DNA from 2 places in the Sinobaca sp. H24 genome. Region 1 is predicted to be linked to the other one. Evidence: riboswitches for the same ligand, from Rfam matches in the RefSeq annotation. Region 1 holds a riboswitch; the other holds the start of a gene.
The links. Region 1 has a riboswitch for thiamine pyrophosphate ahead of MMY81_RS31455 (acetylornithine deacetylase). Riboswitches for the same ligand answer to the same signal wherever they lie in the genome.

Region 1 (7,358 bases):
CAGGCCCGGGCAAATTCAGCGTAATCAATGTCGCTTATATCTGTCGCTTCAGGCTGATTTCCCATAGCCTGCTGCTCAAATTCAATCATCGAAATTTTTTCGTTATTAAATACGACCATGATAATGGGAAGCTTATACTTCACAGCCGTAGCAAAATCCTGCATTCCCATCGAAAAGCCGCCGTCTCCGACAATGCCGATAACCTGGCGGTCCGGAAAAGCCAGTTTTGCAGCGATAGCTCCGGGAAGAGAGCACCCCATTGTGGCAAGCCAGGAAGAGAGGATCATTTTCTGCTTTTTCAGGCGTAGATAGCGGGCAGTCCAGACCGTAACGCTTCCGACATCCAGGGAAATAACAGCATCATCTTCCAGGATGTTCTGAATTTCAGCAATAGCCTGCTGGGGTTGAAGAAGCTCTGTTTCTTTATCGATATCCTGTTGAAGCTCCTCATTCCAGTTTTCCCGCTTTTTTATATAGGTCTGGAGGAAATCGTCGTTTTTTTCTTCAAGCCCATTCGTAAACCAGGGAAGAATCGAACGTAGGTCCCCTACCAGGCCGACACGGGACGGATAGTATTTCCCTATTACAGAAGGATCGATGTCAATCTGGACGGCAGGTGTGTTTTCCGGAAGAAACTCCCGGTAGGGAAATGCGGTTCCGAGCAAAAGCAGCAGATCGGCTTCCTGGATGGCGTCATAAGAAGGCTTTGTCCCGAGCTGCCCGAGCTGTCCCATATTCTGTGGATGATCATCCGGTATCATTCCTTTAGCAGGAAGGGAAACAATGATAGGAGCTTTGATTTTTTGCGAAAGCCAATACTTCTTCGGCAGCATCTTCCGCGCCTTTGCCGACAAGAATTGCTGGCTTTTTTGATTCATGCATATATGTTACTGCTTCTTTGAGGTCTTTTTCCTCCGGACGGATGATAGGAGAAGAATAGATAGCAGACGTCAGAGCTTCTTTTGATTTGACCTTCTGGGCGAATAAATCGTCCGGGACGATAAGAACAGCAGGCCCCTTTTCTGCGTAAGCGGTCCGGATAGCCTGATTGAGCAGATCCGGAAGCTGCTCTGCCGTTTGAACGCGGCGGTTGAATACCGCAGCGTCTTCAAACATTGCTTCAAGTTTGAGTTCCTGAAAATTATCTGTCCCCACAAGTGTACTGCTTATCTGTCCTACTATGGCAAGAACAGGGGCTTTATCTTTTTTGGCATCATATAAGCCGTTCTGCAGGTGGACGGCACCCGGTCCTGCAATGGACAAACAAACGCCGATTTGATGAGTAAGCTTGGCATGGGCAGAGGCCGCAAGTGCTCCTGTTTCCTCGTGCCGTATTTGAATAAAACGAATTTCCTGCTGTTTACGAAGTTCCTCCATAAACTCATTAATAGAATCTCCCGGCATCCCGAAAATCCGGTCAATCTTCCATTCTTTTAAAAGATCAATTACGTGTTCACCGGCTGTTTGTTCGAGCATTGGAAATTCCCCCGTTTCGTATTAGTGTATAAGTTAAATGTTTCCCTGTTCCCGGACTCTTAAACAAATACTTTCCCCCTGATACGGGTGTGGTTATTTAAATATGTTAAACCAGCCTTTCCATTTAAACAAAAGCAGCAGGACGCCGGCCATAACGGCCATGACCGCAAGCGTAATAAAGTAGCCGTTATCGGCCGTGAGTTCGGGCATGTTGGTAAAATTCATTCCGTATAATCCAGCAATAAAGGTCAAGGGAATAAAAATAGTAGATACAATGGTCAGCGTCATCATAATTTCGTTCATTCGATTTGAGTTGATCGTCTGATAGTTGTCCCGCATATCAGAAGTCATTTCCCGGTTGGACTGAATAAGCTCGGTCTGCTTTAGTAAGTGATCATACACATCCCGGTAGTAAGCTTTGTGCTCTGTGATAAGGTCGAGGCGCAGGTCGAGCATCCGGTAAAGCAGATCCCGCATAGGGACAATCGTCCGGCGGAGCTGCAGCAGATCCCCGCGGATATCGAATACTTCATCAATTAAATCTCTGTACGTTTTGTCCGCATCTTTTTCTTCAATTTCATTGAGGCGGTCTTCCATCTGGTAAAGAGGTGGAAAATAGTCATCAACAATTTTGTCAATAACGGAATAGATAATATAATAAGCTCCGTTTTGCCGGAAATCCGCAGACGTTCGTGCTTTTTCCCAAATAGCATCTATTTCAGGTGAGGCACTTAAATGAAACGTTACTACATAATTTCTGCCGGAAAAAATATCGACTTCTTTTTTAGCAAATGTATCTTTCTGCAGAGAATGCATCACAAAAAACTCAAAATCCTCATAGTGATCGTATTTCGGACGCTGCATGGAATGAAAGCAGTCTTCTACAGCCAGTGGATGAAAGGCAAAATCCGTTTCCAGGCGGGACGCTTCTTGAGTGGAAGGGTCCCGGAAGTCAGCCCAGAACCATTTAATAGTTTGATCAGCAAGCAGTACAGCAACATCTTCATTTTCAATAAATTCATTATGTATCGTAACAGCGAGAGTGCGAATCATTTTTGTACTCCTTTCAAAGTCTTACCCAACGTTTATTAATAGCCTATTTGCCGCGTGGTCAAACATGAGGTTGTATGAAAGCGCAATCTGTGATTTACTAAAAGACATAAATGAATAGCACTGCATTACTTCTAGGGGAGCTTTGTAAGCTGAGAAAAGGAAACGTCCTTGACCCTTATTACCTGATCTGGCTGATACCAGCGGAGGGAAGAAGCTGAAGACTAACCTGACGTCTCTGCTTCTTCTTCCCGGAAGAGGCTTTTTTTATTTGAGTAATCACTTAATGAGGAGGCAGAGAAAGTGACGGACATATCCAGATTATTAACACATATGGAGGAAAGACAGGAAGATCTTCTCGACCTGGTAAAAACGCTGGTATCATACGAAACGCCGGCGCCGCCGGCAAGAAACACAGCGGAAATTCAGTCATTTATTGCATCTTATTTGGAGAAGGCAGGATATGAGATAGACAGCTGGGACGTTTACCCGGGAGATCCCAACGTAGTAGCGACGAAAAAAGGAACCGATTCAGCCGGATATCACAGTCTTATTCTAAACGGACATGTGGATACAGCTGAAGTAGAAGGATCAGAATGGAAAACAGATCCTTATCGGGCCGAAATCGAAAACGGCTGGATTCAAGGGCGGGGTACGGCTGATATGAAAGGAGGTCTGGCAGGAGCCTTATTTGTTATCCGTATGTTTCATGAACTGGGAATAGAACTGCCGGGTGACCTTATGCTGCAGTCAGTGATCGGAGAGGAAGTAGGTGAAGCGGGAACACTTGCGTGCTGCCGGCGCGGTTATAAAGCGGATTATGCGCTTGTTGTTGATACCAGCGATCTGCATATACAAGGGCAGGGCGGAGTGATTACCGGATGGATAACGATTAAAAGCCCGGATACATTTCACGATGCGATGAGACGGAATATGATTCATGCCGGAGGTGCAGTGAAGGGAGCCAGTGCGATTGAGAAAATGATGGTCATTATTCAAGGGCTGCAGACTTTGGAAAGGCAGTGGGCTGTGGAAAAAAGTTATCCGGGCCTGCCGGCAGGAGCGAACACGATTAACCCTGCTGTTATTGAAGGAGGAAGACATGCAGCTTTTATAGCAGATGAATGCCGGCTCTGGGTGACCGTTCATTTTTATCCGGATGAAACACATGAATCTGCAGCAGCAGAAGTAGAGGAGCATATACGTAATGTTGCTTTGGGAGACCCCTGGCTCCGACATCATCCTCCCGAATTTACATGGGGCGGCACCTCCATGATTGAAGAAAGAGGAGAAATTTTCCCTTCTCTTTCGGTTGATAAGGAACACCCTGGAACAAAACTGCTGGCCCAGGCTTTTGAAAAAATGGCCGGCGAAAAAGCCGATCTCGATGTTTCTCCTACCGTGACAGATGGAGGATGGCTTGGTGAAGCCGGCATACCAACTGCCATTTTTGGGCCTGGAACGCTTGCCAACGCTCACGCTGTGAACGAAAGGCTTTCGATCGATCAATTAGTAACATTTACAAACACGCTCGCCGTTTATGTATATGAATGGCTGCATTCAGAAAAAAAGAAGGAGGAATAGAAATGTCATTCAGCCGTACGCTTCAGCAAAAACTACAGCCGATCTGGAGAAAAAACCACAGTCATCCATTTGTTACTGGAATGGGAGATGGGACGCTGGAAAAAGAAGCCTTTCGCTATTTTATGATCCAGGATTATTTGTATTTAAAAGAATATGCCCGTCTATTTGCGATGGGAACGATGAAGGCCCGGACATTAAAAACGATGGGAGAGTTCGCGGATCTGCTTCAGTCTACGCTCAACGAAGAAATGCAGCTGCACCGGGACTACAGTGCCAGGCTTGATATTACAGAAGAAGAGCTGGAACAGGCCGAGGCAGCTCCCGTGACCTTGGCCTATACGAGGTATATGCTTCATGAGGGGCAGAATGGAGGGCTGGCTGAACTGACGGCGGCTCTGCTCCCATGTATGTGGAGTTACGCAGAAATCGGCCGGGATCTAAGTCGCATTCCAGGAGCAGTTGAGCATGAGCTCTACGGGGAGTGGATACGTACCTACAGCGATCCGGATTTCCTGAAACTCGCAGACTGGTGCATTGATCTGCTGGACGAGCTGGCAGAAGGAAAGCCGCAGCATGAACTCGATAAACTGGAGGAGATTTTCTTAACGACGACCAAGTTCGAATACTTGTTTTGGGACATGGCGTATTATCACAAAAACTGGCCGGTATAACAGAAAAAGAGAAAGCACGATGGGTGCTTTCTCTTTGCTGTTTACGGTCGTTTTAATAAAAATACTCCAAACCATTCCTTTTCATCTGTCCAAAAAGCATCTACGTTTAAATGAGACTGCTTAGCCAGGGCAATAAACTCGGCAATAGAGAATTTATGAGAGTTTTCGGTATGAATGGTCTCTCCCTTGGAAAAATGAAAGGTGTGTTCTTCCAGCGATACCAGCTGTTCTTTACTGCTCTGGAGGTGCATTTCAATTCGTCCGTTTTCCTCAGAATAAAAAGCATGGTGCGTAAACCCGGCTGAATCAATATCAGCTTTCATTTCTTTGTTCATACGTTCCAGAATATTTAAGTTAAATGCTGCCGTAATGCCTGCAGGGTCATTATAAGCATTATGAAGAACAGCAGTATCTTTCTTTAAGTCTACCCCAATCAAAATCTGCCCGTCGTCATGCAGTTCGCCGGCCAGTGATTGAAGAAAAGCGGCGGCCTCTTCTTTTTGAAAGTTGCCGATCGTTGAACCGAGAAAGCAGATGGTTTTATTATTTCCCCGGTCCTGGTGCAGAAAGTCCAGAGTGCTCGTATAATCTGCACATATGCCGGTAACCTCCAAATCCGGATATCGTTCCAGCACTCTTTCTGCGGTATCCTGAAGCGCACTGATCGATATATCCACCGGCTTATAGGAGGCGGGGCTCTTCAAAAAAGGGAGCACCTGATTAATTTTGTCGAAGCTTCCGCTTCCAAGTTCAATAATATGCGCACGGCCGCCTATTGCTTCAGCAATATCAGGACCAAAATCGTGCAGAATATCCATCTCTGTCCGGCTTACGTAATATTCCGGCAGCTTCGTAATGGCGTTGAATAATGAACTTCCCGTTTTATCGTAAAAATGCTTGGCCGGCAGAGCCTTATGGGTTTTTTCGAAACCGGCAATTACATCTTCTTTAAAAGATGACACATCAGGCTGCAGGTCAACCAGCGTATAAGGAAGATTTGTTTTTTTCATTTATTCATCCTTTGCAAGGCGGATGCCGCTGAACTGCCAGCGTTTTTCAGGAGGGAAAAAATTCCGGTACGTCGAGCGGATATGAGACTGCGGTGTTGCACAGGATCCTCCGCGCAGCACCATCTGGTTACTCATAAATTTGGCGTTGTATTCTCCAAGAGCCCCCTCAAGCGGCCGGTTATTGGGATAAGGAGCGTAAGGACTTCTGGTCCATTCCCATACGTTTCCATAAACATGCTCCGGCTTATCAACCGGGGCAGGATGGTACGTTTCTGCTTCTACAAAATGTCCCTCTGTAGAATATCCGCTGAACGCGTGCTCCCATTCCTGTTCTGTAGGGAGGCGGAAGCCTGCCCATCGGGAAAGGCGTCTGCTTCATAATAGCTGATGTGGGTGACGGGTTCTTCCGGATTCACCTTCTTAAGCCCCTGCAGAGAGTAGGCGTACCATTCGCCCTCATGCTTTTCCCAGTATAAGGGAGCTTCCCACTGCTCCTGTTTAACGATAGACCAGCCTTCGGACAGCCAGTATCCGGCCTCTTTGTAGCCGCCGTCTTCAATGAAATTCATGTATTCTCTGTTTGTTACGGGAACGGTCGCGATCGAAAATGGATGGATCCAGTATTTATGAACTGGACGTTCATTATCAAAAGAAAAATGAATATTATTCGTGCCTATTTCTGTCAGTCCCTCCTCAAATGTCAGCCATTCCCTCGGTGCAGCGGTCGTTTCTGAAAAATGCTCCGGTATAATAGCAGGATTTGTCGGATTGATCGAGAAGTTGTACTTAGTGTCTGTAATAAGCAGCTCCTGGTGCTGCTGTTCGTGCTGCAGACCTACTTCCATCAGATCAGCAATTTCTTCTGTTAAAGGAGTGTTCTGTAAAAAAGCTTCCACCTGCTGCTCTACGTAGTCACGATAAGCAAAGGTTTCCGCTACAGTGGGCCGCGAAATCAGCCCGCGCTGTGACTTGGGGAAAATCTTTCCCTGTGTTTCATAATAGGAGTTATAAAGAGCGTTGGAATCCTTGGAAAATTCTTCATAGTTTTCAGCATGATTTTTCAATATAAACTGTTCAAAAAACCAAGTTGTATGGGCTAAGTGCCATTTTGCGGGACTCACGTCTGGAGATGCCTGCATCATATAATCCTCCGTTTCCAGAGGGGTGGTAATGTGAAGCGTTTGTCTGCGGATTGTCCGGAAATTTTCCAGAAGCTTTTCAACAGCAGCTGAAGCAGTGTATTCGATGGGGAAAACCTCCTAAAAAAATTTTACTTATCTCATACCTTCTTTTTGATGGAACGAAACCTGCAGAACCGTCAGAATAATAGAATGTTAGAATTCATTATAGAGAGGGTACATAATGATATACGTCAAATAACATGGAGCGGTAAAATGATAAATACCTGGCAGGCTAAAGCAATTAGAAAAAAAGCTTCTTTTAAAAAACGCCCTTCTACAATAAATATTCAGGCGGTCGCCTCCGCTGAAAAACGATTGATTTCTACAACAGGACGGCTTACTCCTGTAACTTTTTATTATCCGGTAACATCGGGAACAGCAAAACT
Region 2 (7,358 bases), on a different contig from region 1:
TCCCTATTAAGACAATATTCTCTTTACGCATGCTGTACGACACTCCTTTGAATGATATAACTCAGATGATTTCGGCTAGAGCAGGCTTATCAGCAGACAATGAAATCCATTTTTCAAAACTTCCAGCTTCCGGGAGACAGGTTACATACTGTGCTCCTGCCTGCTTTAACGAATCAGCGGCGCTTCTGGAACAGCAGTAGAAAGTAAGTTTATCTTCTATTAAGTCTCCCGGAAGAGATTCCAGACAGTCAGCGGCGGAAGCCAGGTCCGGCACGATGATATGAGACGCATGGCCGACCATGGTTAAATGGCTGAAAGCCGTTTTTTCCCGGTTTCCCCATTTGCGGCTCCCTGTATACACTTCCGCTCCCAGGCTTTCCCATTCCTTTTGAAATTTTTCTGTTTCCGGAGTGGCATGATGAATAATGCATCCTTCTCCAGTTAGCGGCCCCTTCTCTATCCACTGCAGCTTGTGATGAAGTACAGCTACTTCTCCTACAATAATGATGGAAGGGTTTGCCATTTTTTGATCCGCCGCTTTTCTTTCGATATCAGCAAGCGTTCCTATTATTTCCCGCTGTCTGCCGCAGGTCCCCCATTCAACGACAAGCACCGGGGTACCTTCGTTTTTTCCATGGCTGATCAGTTCAGAAGCGATGAAAGGAAGGTTTTTCATTCCCATATAAAAGACGATCGTTTCCATTCCTTTCGCGAGGCCTGCCCAGTCTGCCTCCGGCTTCCCGGACTTCTCTTTGCTGTGCCCTGTCACAATAGCAAGGGACCTGGCATGGTCCCGATGCGTAAGCGGCACTCCTGCATAGAGCGAAGCAGCGCTGGCAGCAGTTACACCCGGAATCATTTCATAGGCAACTTTATGACTGCGGAGCATTTCCGCCTCTTCCCCAACTCTTCCGAATATACCCGGATCGCCGCCCTTCAGCCGGACGACCCTTTTTCCCTTCTTTGCCTGAATCAGCAGCTCTGTTTGAATATCCTGCTGCCGCAGCGTATGCTCGCACGGTTTTTTTCCACAGTAGATAAATTTCGCTTCCGGATCAGCTTCCAAAAGCAGGGCGGGATGGACCAGCCTGTCAAATACCACAACGTCAGCCCGCTGAAGAGCTTTCAATCCCTTGATTGTCAACAGCTCCGGATCTCCTGGACCGGCTCCTACAAAACAAACGACACCTGGTTTCATTTCGTTTCACTCCTGCTTTTCTTTATAATTATGTATTGTATAGAAAGAAGCTGGGAATTTCTGCAACAGCGAAAGATAATCTAACACACTTTATTATGCATATTAAATACATATTAAATAACAGAAAAAACCCGCTCCTTAAAAGAAGCGGGTTGAAGTCGTGATTATTTTTGAGCCAGCTGCCTAAGACGTTGTGCTGCCTCTTTCGGATCTATTGCCCGGCTGATAGCAGAAATCAGCGATACCCCGTCAGCTCCAGCCCTCATGATGCTTTTCACATTTTTCTCTGTAATGCCGCCGATGCCTACAATCGGAAGGGTAATACCAAATTTCCGTAAGTCCTGTATGCCTTCCGGACCGATAGGCTCATCGGCATCATCCTTTGATGTAGTGGCGTACATAGGTCCTGTTCCAATATAATCGGCCTCGTCCTGTACAGCTTTTTCGGCTTCCTTCAGTGTTTTTGCCGACACGCCTACAATCATATGGGCCGGTAGTTTCTTTTTTACACTAGAAGCGGGCTCATCCCCCTGGCCAATGTGAACGCCGTCCGCCCCGATCTTTACAGCAAGATCGACATCATCGTTTACAATAAACGGAATGCTGCGGCTTCGGCATACAGCAAGCAGTTCACGAGCCAGCTCTTCTTTTTGTTCTGCCGTTTTTGAAGCCGGTCCTTTTTCACGAAACTGAAAGCAGGTAATCCCGCCCGCGACCGCCTGCTCGAGTACTTCAGCAGGATTTTTATCCGTATCCTGGCTGCCCATAATAAAATAAAGCAGCAGTGTTTCTTTATTCATAAGTGCCTTTCAATGCTTCTTTTTTTAGTGTCAGCTGCTGTCTGATATCCATATCCCCTACATGGTACAGGGCGTTCAGCAGCTCTACCTGAAACGTGCCGGGTCCTCTCATCGAAGCAAATCCGCCGGCTTTTTCAGCCGCTACCCCGTAGTAGCCGAGCGCTGCGGCTGCGCCGTATGCCACATCGTCCGTCACCGTCAGAAAAGAACCGATCAGGGAGCTTAGCAGACAGCCGGATCCGGTCACTCTTGTCATCATCGAATGGCCATTATGGATGCGGTACATATCTTTTCCATCCGTTACAGCGTCAACCGCTCCGGTAACCACGATAGGAAGCTTCAGTGCCTGAAAAGCACGTTCTGCCGTTTCTGCTGTTCCTGACTGGGAGGATCCTGAGTCGACTCCGCGTGTGCTGCTTTCAAGTCCTGCGACAGCGGCAATTTCTCCTGCATTGCCGCGGATAAGGGAAATATCTATTTCTTTTAGAAGCCGGCGCGCTGTATCCGTGCGGTAGGCTGTAGCACCGGCCCCTACCGGATCCAGCACTACCGGAATGCCTTTTTTGTTTGCCGCTGCTCCAGCAAGAAGCATTGACTCCACCTGTAATTGGTTCAGCGTTCCAATATTAAGCACAAGCGCATCTGCGGCAGCCGCCATATCTGCGGCTTCTTCTTTTGCATTCGCCATCACAGGCGACGCACCGGCCGCTAAAAGGCCGTTTGCCGTAAAGTTTGTTACGACTACGTTTGTAATGTTATGAATAAGAGGCTTTGCTGTCCGCATTTCATGCAGAACTTTATATACTTTTTTTCCTTCAGAATGCATCATGTTCTCTTTCCCTCCAGGTCATTTCATTTATTTCTCTAAAAATCGTCCCCAGTGATTAACCGGTCCGCTGCCGTGTCCGATATTGAGCGGATGGCTGATCGCTTTTGTAATAAATTCCTTAGCCAGCTCACATGATTTGATGACGGGAATGCCTTTCGCCCGATTGGCAGCAATAGCCGCAGAGAATGTACATCCCGTCCCGTGCGTATGCTTTGTATCAAATCGATCCGCTGTCAGATGAATAAACTCTTTCTTATAATATAACACATCAATGGCCGTATCTTTGGCGTGTCCACCCTTTACAACAGCAGCCCCGGCTCCCATCTCATCGACCAGCAGACGGGCTGCTTTTTCAGCCTCTTTTATCGTAGATACGTTTACGCCGGTAAGCTTTTCGGCTTCTTCCATATTAGGAGTCACGACTTCTGCTATAGGCAGCAGCCGGTTAATCATCAGCTCTGTCGTTTCTTTATCCATTAACGAGTCACCGCTTGTCGCGACCATCACCGGGTCTACAATAATCGGCAGATTTTCCCGTTCCAGCCGGTCCGTGATGCTTTCAATCATAGATGGCAGAGCGATCATGCCGGTTTTTACCGCCTGAGGCCGGATATCTTCGAGTACTGCTTCCAGCTGTTTTAGAATGGCTTCATTTTCCATATGCCAAACGTCTTTGACCCCTACGGTATTCTGGGCAACGACGCTTGTAATAACCGCCATTCCATAAGCCCCGACCTCCTGAAATGTTTTTAAGTCGGCATGAATGCCTGCGCCTCCAGTAGGGTCTGTTCCCGCTATCGATAATACTTTTGGTATTTCCGCCATGATTTGTTCCTCCGTTTTTAGGTGTACTCACCACATCCGGGACAGCTTTTACTTTTCTGCTCTCCCCATATAAAAAAGCCGCCCCTTGAAAGGAGCGGCTTTTGCTGACTATGCCAGCCTGATAAAAACGCACGCTCCACTTTCCTACGCTGGCTTTACCCAGATCAGGTTCAGAGGGACAAAGGAATTTCCTTATCTCAGCATATGCGCCCCTAGTGGTTGTCTTTATTTCATGTTACGGGAGAGAAAGCTTTATTGTCAATTAATCATTTATTTCTCCCTGCTTCTGCCGCTTTTTTTCGCGTTTCTGTTCTTTCTTTGCCTTTTTTTCTTCTTTTCTCATTTTACGGAAATTTTTATCCATAAAGCTGTACAGTACTGGAATAACAAACAACGTCAGGAAAGTGCTGCTGACCAGCCCGCCGATAACGGCAATACCCATCGGCTGCTGAATTTCCGCTCCTTCCCCGATGCCGAGTGATAAAGGAACGACGCCAAGAATCGTTGTCACGGCTGTCATAAGAATAGGACGGGTTCTCTGTTTAACAGATTCCACAATAGCTTCTTTGGAAGCCATGCCTTTTTCTTTCTGCTGATTAATATAGTCTACCAGTACAATCGCATTGTTCACGACAATACCAGCCAGAACGATAAGCCCGATAAAGACGGTAACGCTTAGAGGAGTCTGCGTGATGGCAAGCGCAATGCTTACTCCTATGACCACGAGCGGTACGCTGAACATAACGATAAATGGATATTTGAAAGATTCAAACTGGCCGGCCATGACTAAATAAATAAACAGCAGGCCGAGAATAAAGGCAAATATCATACTGTCGAGCGCGTCATCCAGCAGTTCCTGCTCTCCCGAATAGGCTAGAGAGGTACTGTCTGCCATATCATTGCTTTCATATATATCCGTTACTAAATTAGATGCCTCATTCAATGTGGTATTCGAACTGTAGGCGGCTGTTATTTCCACGCTGCGCTGCTGATCATCACGGTTAATAACGGCGGGCCCGCTGCCTTCTTCAATGTCAGCTACTTCCCCGAGTTCAATATACTCGCCTTCCTGATTGGCAATCAGCAGCGTTTCTAAATCTTCTGCTGTTTCCAGTTCTCCGGTTTCATATTGAACCACCACATCGTACGTTGTGCTCCCCGGCGTCTGGATCGTTGTTGCCGTCTGGCCGCGGGTTGCATTATCCACGCTCTCTGCGATCTGGGCGGCAGCAAGACCATTGTCTCGTGCATTTTCTTCATCCACAGAGATCTGCAGTTCCGGCGCAGTATCTTCATCTGATGTCGATATTTCCCGTATATCTTCCGAATCTCTCAGCTCTGAGATCATATACTCTTTAGACTCATCGAGTGTATTTACATTCTGATCGCTGATCGTAAAGACAACCGTATTTGCTTCCCCTCCGCCTATAGCGGTCTGGCTGGAAAGGGAAATATCAGCATCCGGCTCTACGTCGATGACTTCATCTTCTATCTGTTCAATAAAGTCGATGGTACTTGCTTCTCTGTCTTCCATAGGCTGCATGGTGACCATCACCTGCGCTTCATTAGAACCTGATGGTCCTCCTGATGCGGCACCGCCGTCACCCGAAGAGCCGATCATTGTTAAGTAGCTGTCTACAGCACCCTCTTCATTTAAAATAGCTTCAATGTCTTCAGTAATAGCGGTCGTTGTTTCCAGATTGGTGCCGTATTCTGTTTCCACATCGATCGAGAAAAAGCCCTGATCGCTTGCAGGAAGAAAGTTAACGCCTGTCGTAGCAAGACCGGCACCGCCCGCAATAAGAAATAATAAGGTGATAAACAGCGTAAGAAAACGATGCTTCAGCGACCATTTGCTCGCTCTTTCCAGACGCTTCATATAACGGGAGTTCTGTCTTTTTTCTTCTATATCTTCTTTAGGGGCTTTCAGGATGCGGCTGGCCATCATCGGTACAACGGTAACAGCCACAAACAAGGAAGCAATTAAGCTGAAGGACACCGCCAGTGCAAACTCGGTGAAAATATTTCCGACAATACCGGATACAAAGATAATCGGCAGAAAGACGGAAACGGTCGTCAGCGTCGATGCCGTAATCGCACCCCCAACTTCTTTTGTTCCTTCGGAGGCCGCCTTCCTCGGCGTTTTTCCCATCGACAAATGCCGGTAAATATTCTCAATTACAACAATGGCGTTGTCGACGAGCATTCCAATGCCAAGCGCAAGTCCGCCGAGAGTCATCAAGTTCAGTCCGACATCCGTAAAATATAAAAACCCAAACGTCACGATAACGGAAAATGGTATCGCCACTCCAATAATCAGCGGAGTCTTTAAGTTACGAAGAAAGAAAAACAGCACAAGCATCGCAAACACACCGCCCGTAATAAGAGCTGTAGTCACGCTGTTGATCGACTGCTGGATGTAATCCCCTTCATCGTAGAATGTCGTAAAATTCAGGCTGCTGTACTGATCTTCTTCGAGCAGTGTATCGAGTTCACTGTTGAATGCTTCTGATACCGTTGCCGCATTTGCATCCGTTTCCTTCATTAAGTTAAGCTGCATAGCCGGCTCTTGATTTGTTCTTGTTATAGCATTTCTTTCTTCAGGAGCAAGGGCTACTTCCGCCACGTCCGACAAAAACAGCTCATCTCCTGTTTGAGGATCAATGGTCACAAACAGCTCTTCTAAGTCTTCCTGAGCTTCTATTTCCTTTAATACTCTTGTCGTGAGGGTTCTTTCTCCTGACTCCACCGTTCCTCCCGGAAGCGACACATTGTTGGACTGTATCACATTAACGATGTCTTCCTGGGTAATCTGATATTCTTCAAGCTGCGCCTGATCCAGGTTAATTTCATACCGTTCCGTCACCCGGCCCGATTCATCAACGTTGGCCACCCCTTCCACACGTTCCAGTTCTGTGCGGATAGAAGCCAGGTCATCCTGAAAGTCTATTACCTCCATATCATCAGAAGTGACAGCGATCTGCGCCATGCCAAACATGGAAGGATCAAATTTCAGAAAAGAAGGATCCGTCGCATCATCTGGAAGCGGGGCATCCCCCATCGAGCTGATAACATCCTGCTCTACATCATCAATAGCCGTCTCCCAGGAGAATTCCAGAAGGATTAAAGCAGAGCCTTCTTCAGAGGTCGAGGTAATATTATTCAGGCCGGGAAGCGTGGATAGCTGCTCCTCAAGCGGAATCGTCACACTTTCCTCCACTTCTTCCGGACTCGCACCCGGGTAGCTTGTTACAACAGCTGCAACTGGAGGGTCAATTTCCGGAAAAAGCTGGAGAGGCAGATTGGTTAATGATACCGCTCCCAGTAAAATAAAAAGAATCATTCCTACAATAGTCAGTTTCGGCCTGCGAATGGATAAATCAGTAATTTTCACGTACACCGTTCCTCCTCTTACGCCTGCACCCTTCTCAGCGCTTCACTTTGACACTCTCCAGTGCCTCAGACTGCCGGGCAGAAGCATTTTATACCATGTGTTCCAGTTTTTATATGTGTATTATTATTCTGCCGGTTAAAGAATGGAATAGTTGTTGTATGTAAGAATATAAATAGTTAAGCAGCTTAACTATTTAATAAACTAAAGCAACCACAGCAGAGAGTCAATTAATCTATCTCCATTTCACAAAGAATTCATCTAATTAATATTTTCATGCAAAAAGAGCAGCAAATGCTGCTCAGTCTGTTGAAA

Region 2: linked by a shared signal. The riboswitch ahead of thiD (bifunctional hydroxymethylpyrimidine kinase/phosphomethylpyrimidine kinase) and the one ahead of MMY81_RS31455 (acetylornithine deacetylase) in region 1 are both predicted to bind thiamine pyrophosphate.

What each region holds. Positions count from the first base shown of each region.
Region 1 is NZ_JALBWT010000056.1:4,232-11,589, forward strand. Features, by position in the region: partial or broken gene MMY81_RS31445 (pyruvate oxidase) at 1-1,476, opposite strand, end outside; gene corA (magnesium/cobalt transporter CorA) at 1,570-2,529, opposite strand; TPP riboswitch at 2,653-2,755, shown strand; gene MMY81_RS31455 (acetylornithine deacetylase) at 2,830-4,110, shown strand; gene tenA (thiaminase II) at 4,113-4,781, shown strand; gene egtD (L-histidine N(alpha)-methyltransferase) at 4,823-5,791, opposite strand; partial or broken gene MMY81_RS34740 (ergothioneine biosynthesis protein EgtB) at 5,792-5,962, opposite strand; gene egtB (ergothioneine biosynthesis protein EgtB) at 6,070-7,038, opposite strand; gene MMY81_RS31475 (alpha/beta hydrolase) at 7,186-7,358, shown strand, end outside.
Region 2 is NZ_JALBWT010000029.1:53,545-60,902, reverse strand. Features, by position in the region: partial or broken gene nirB (nitrite reductase large subunit NirB) at 1-31, opposite strand, end outside; gene cobA (uroporphyrinogen-III C-methyltransferase) at 62-1,198, opposite strand; gene thiE (thiamine phosphate synthase) at 1,363-1,998, opposite strand; gene thiM (hydroxyethylthiazole kinase) at 1,991-2,824, opposite strand; gene thiD (bifunctional hydroxymethylpyrimidine kinase/phosphomethylpyrimidine kinase) at 2,855-3,652, opposite strand; TPP riboswitch at 3,777-3,876, opposite strand; gene MMY81_RS25150 (efflux RND transporter permease subunit) at 3,915-7,046, opposite strand.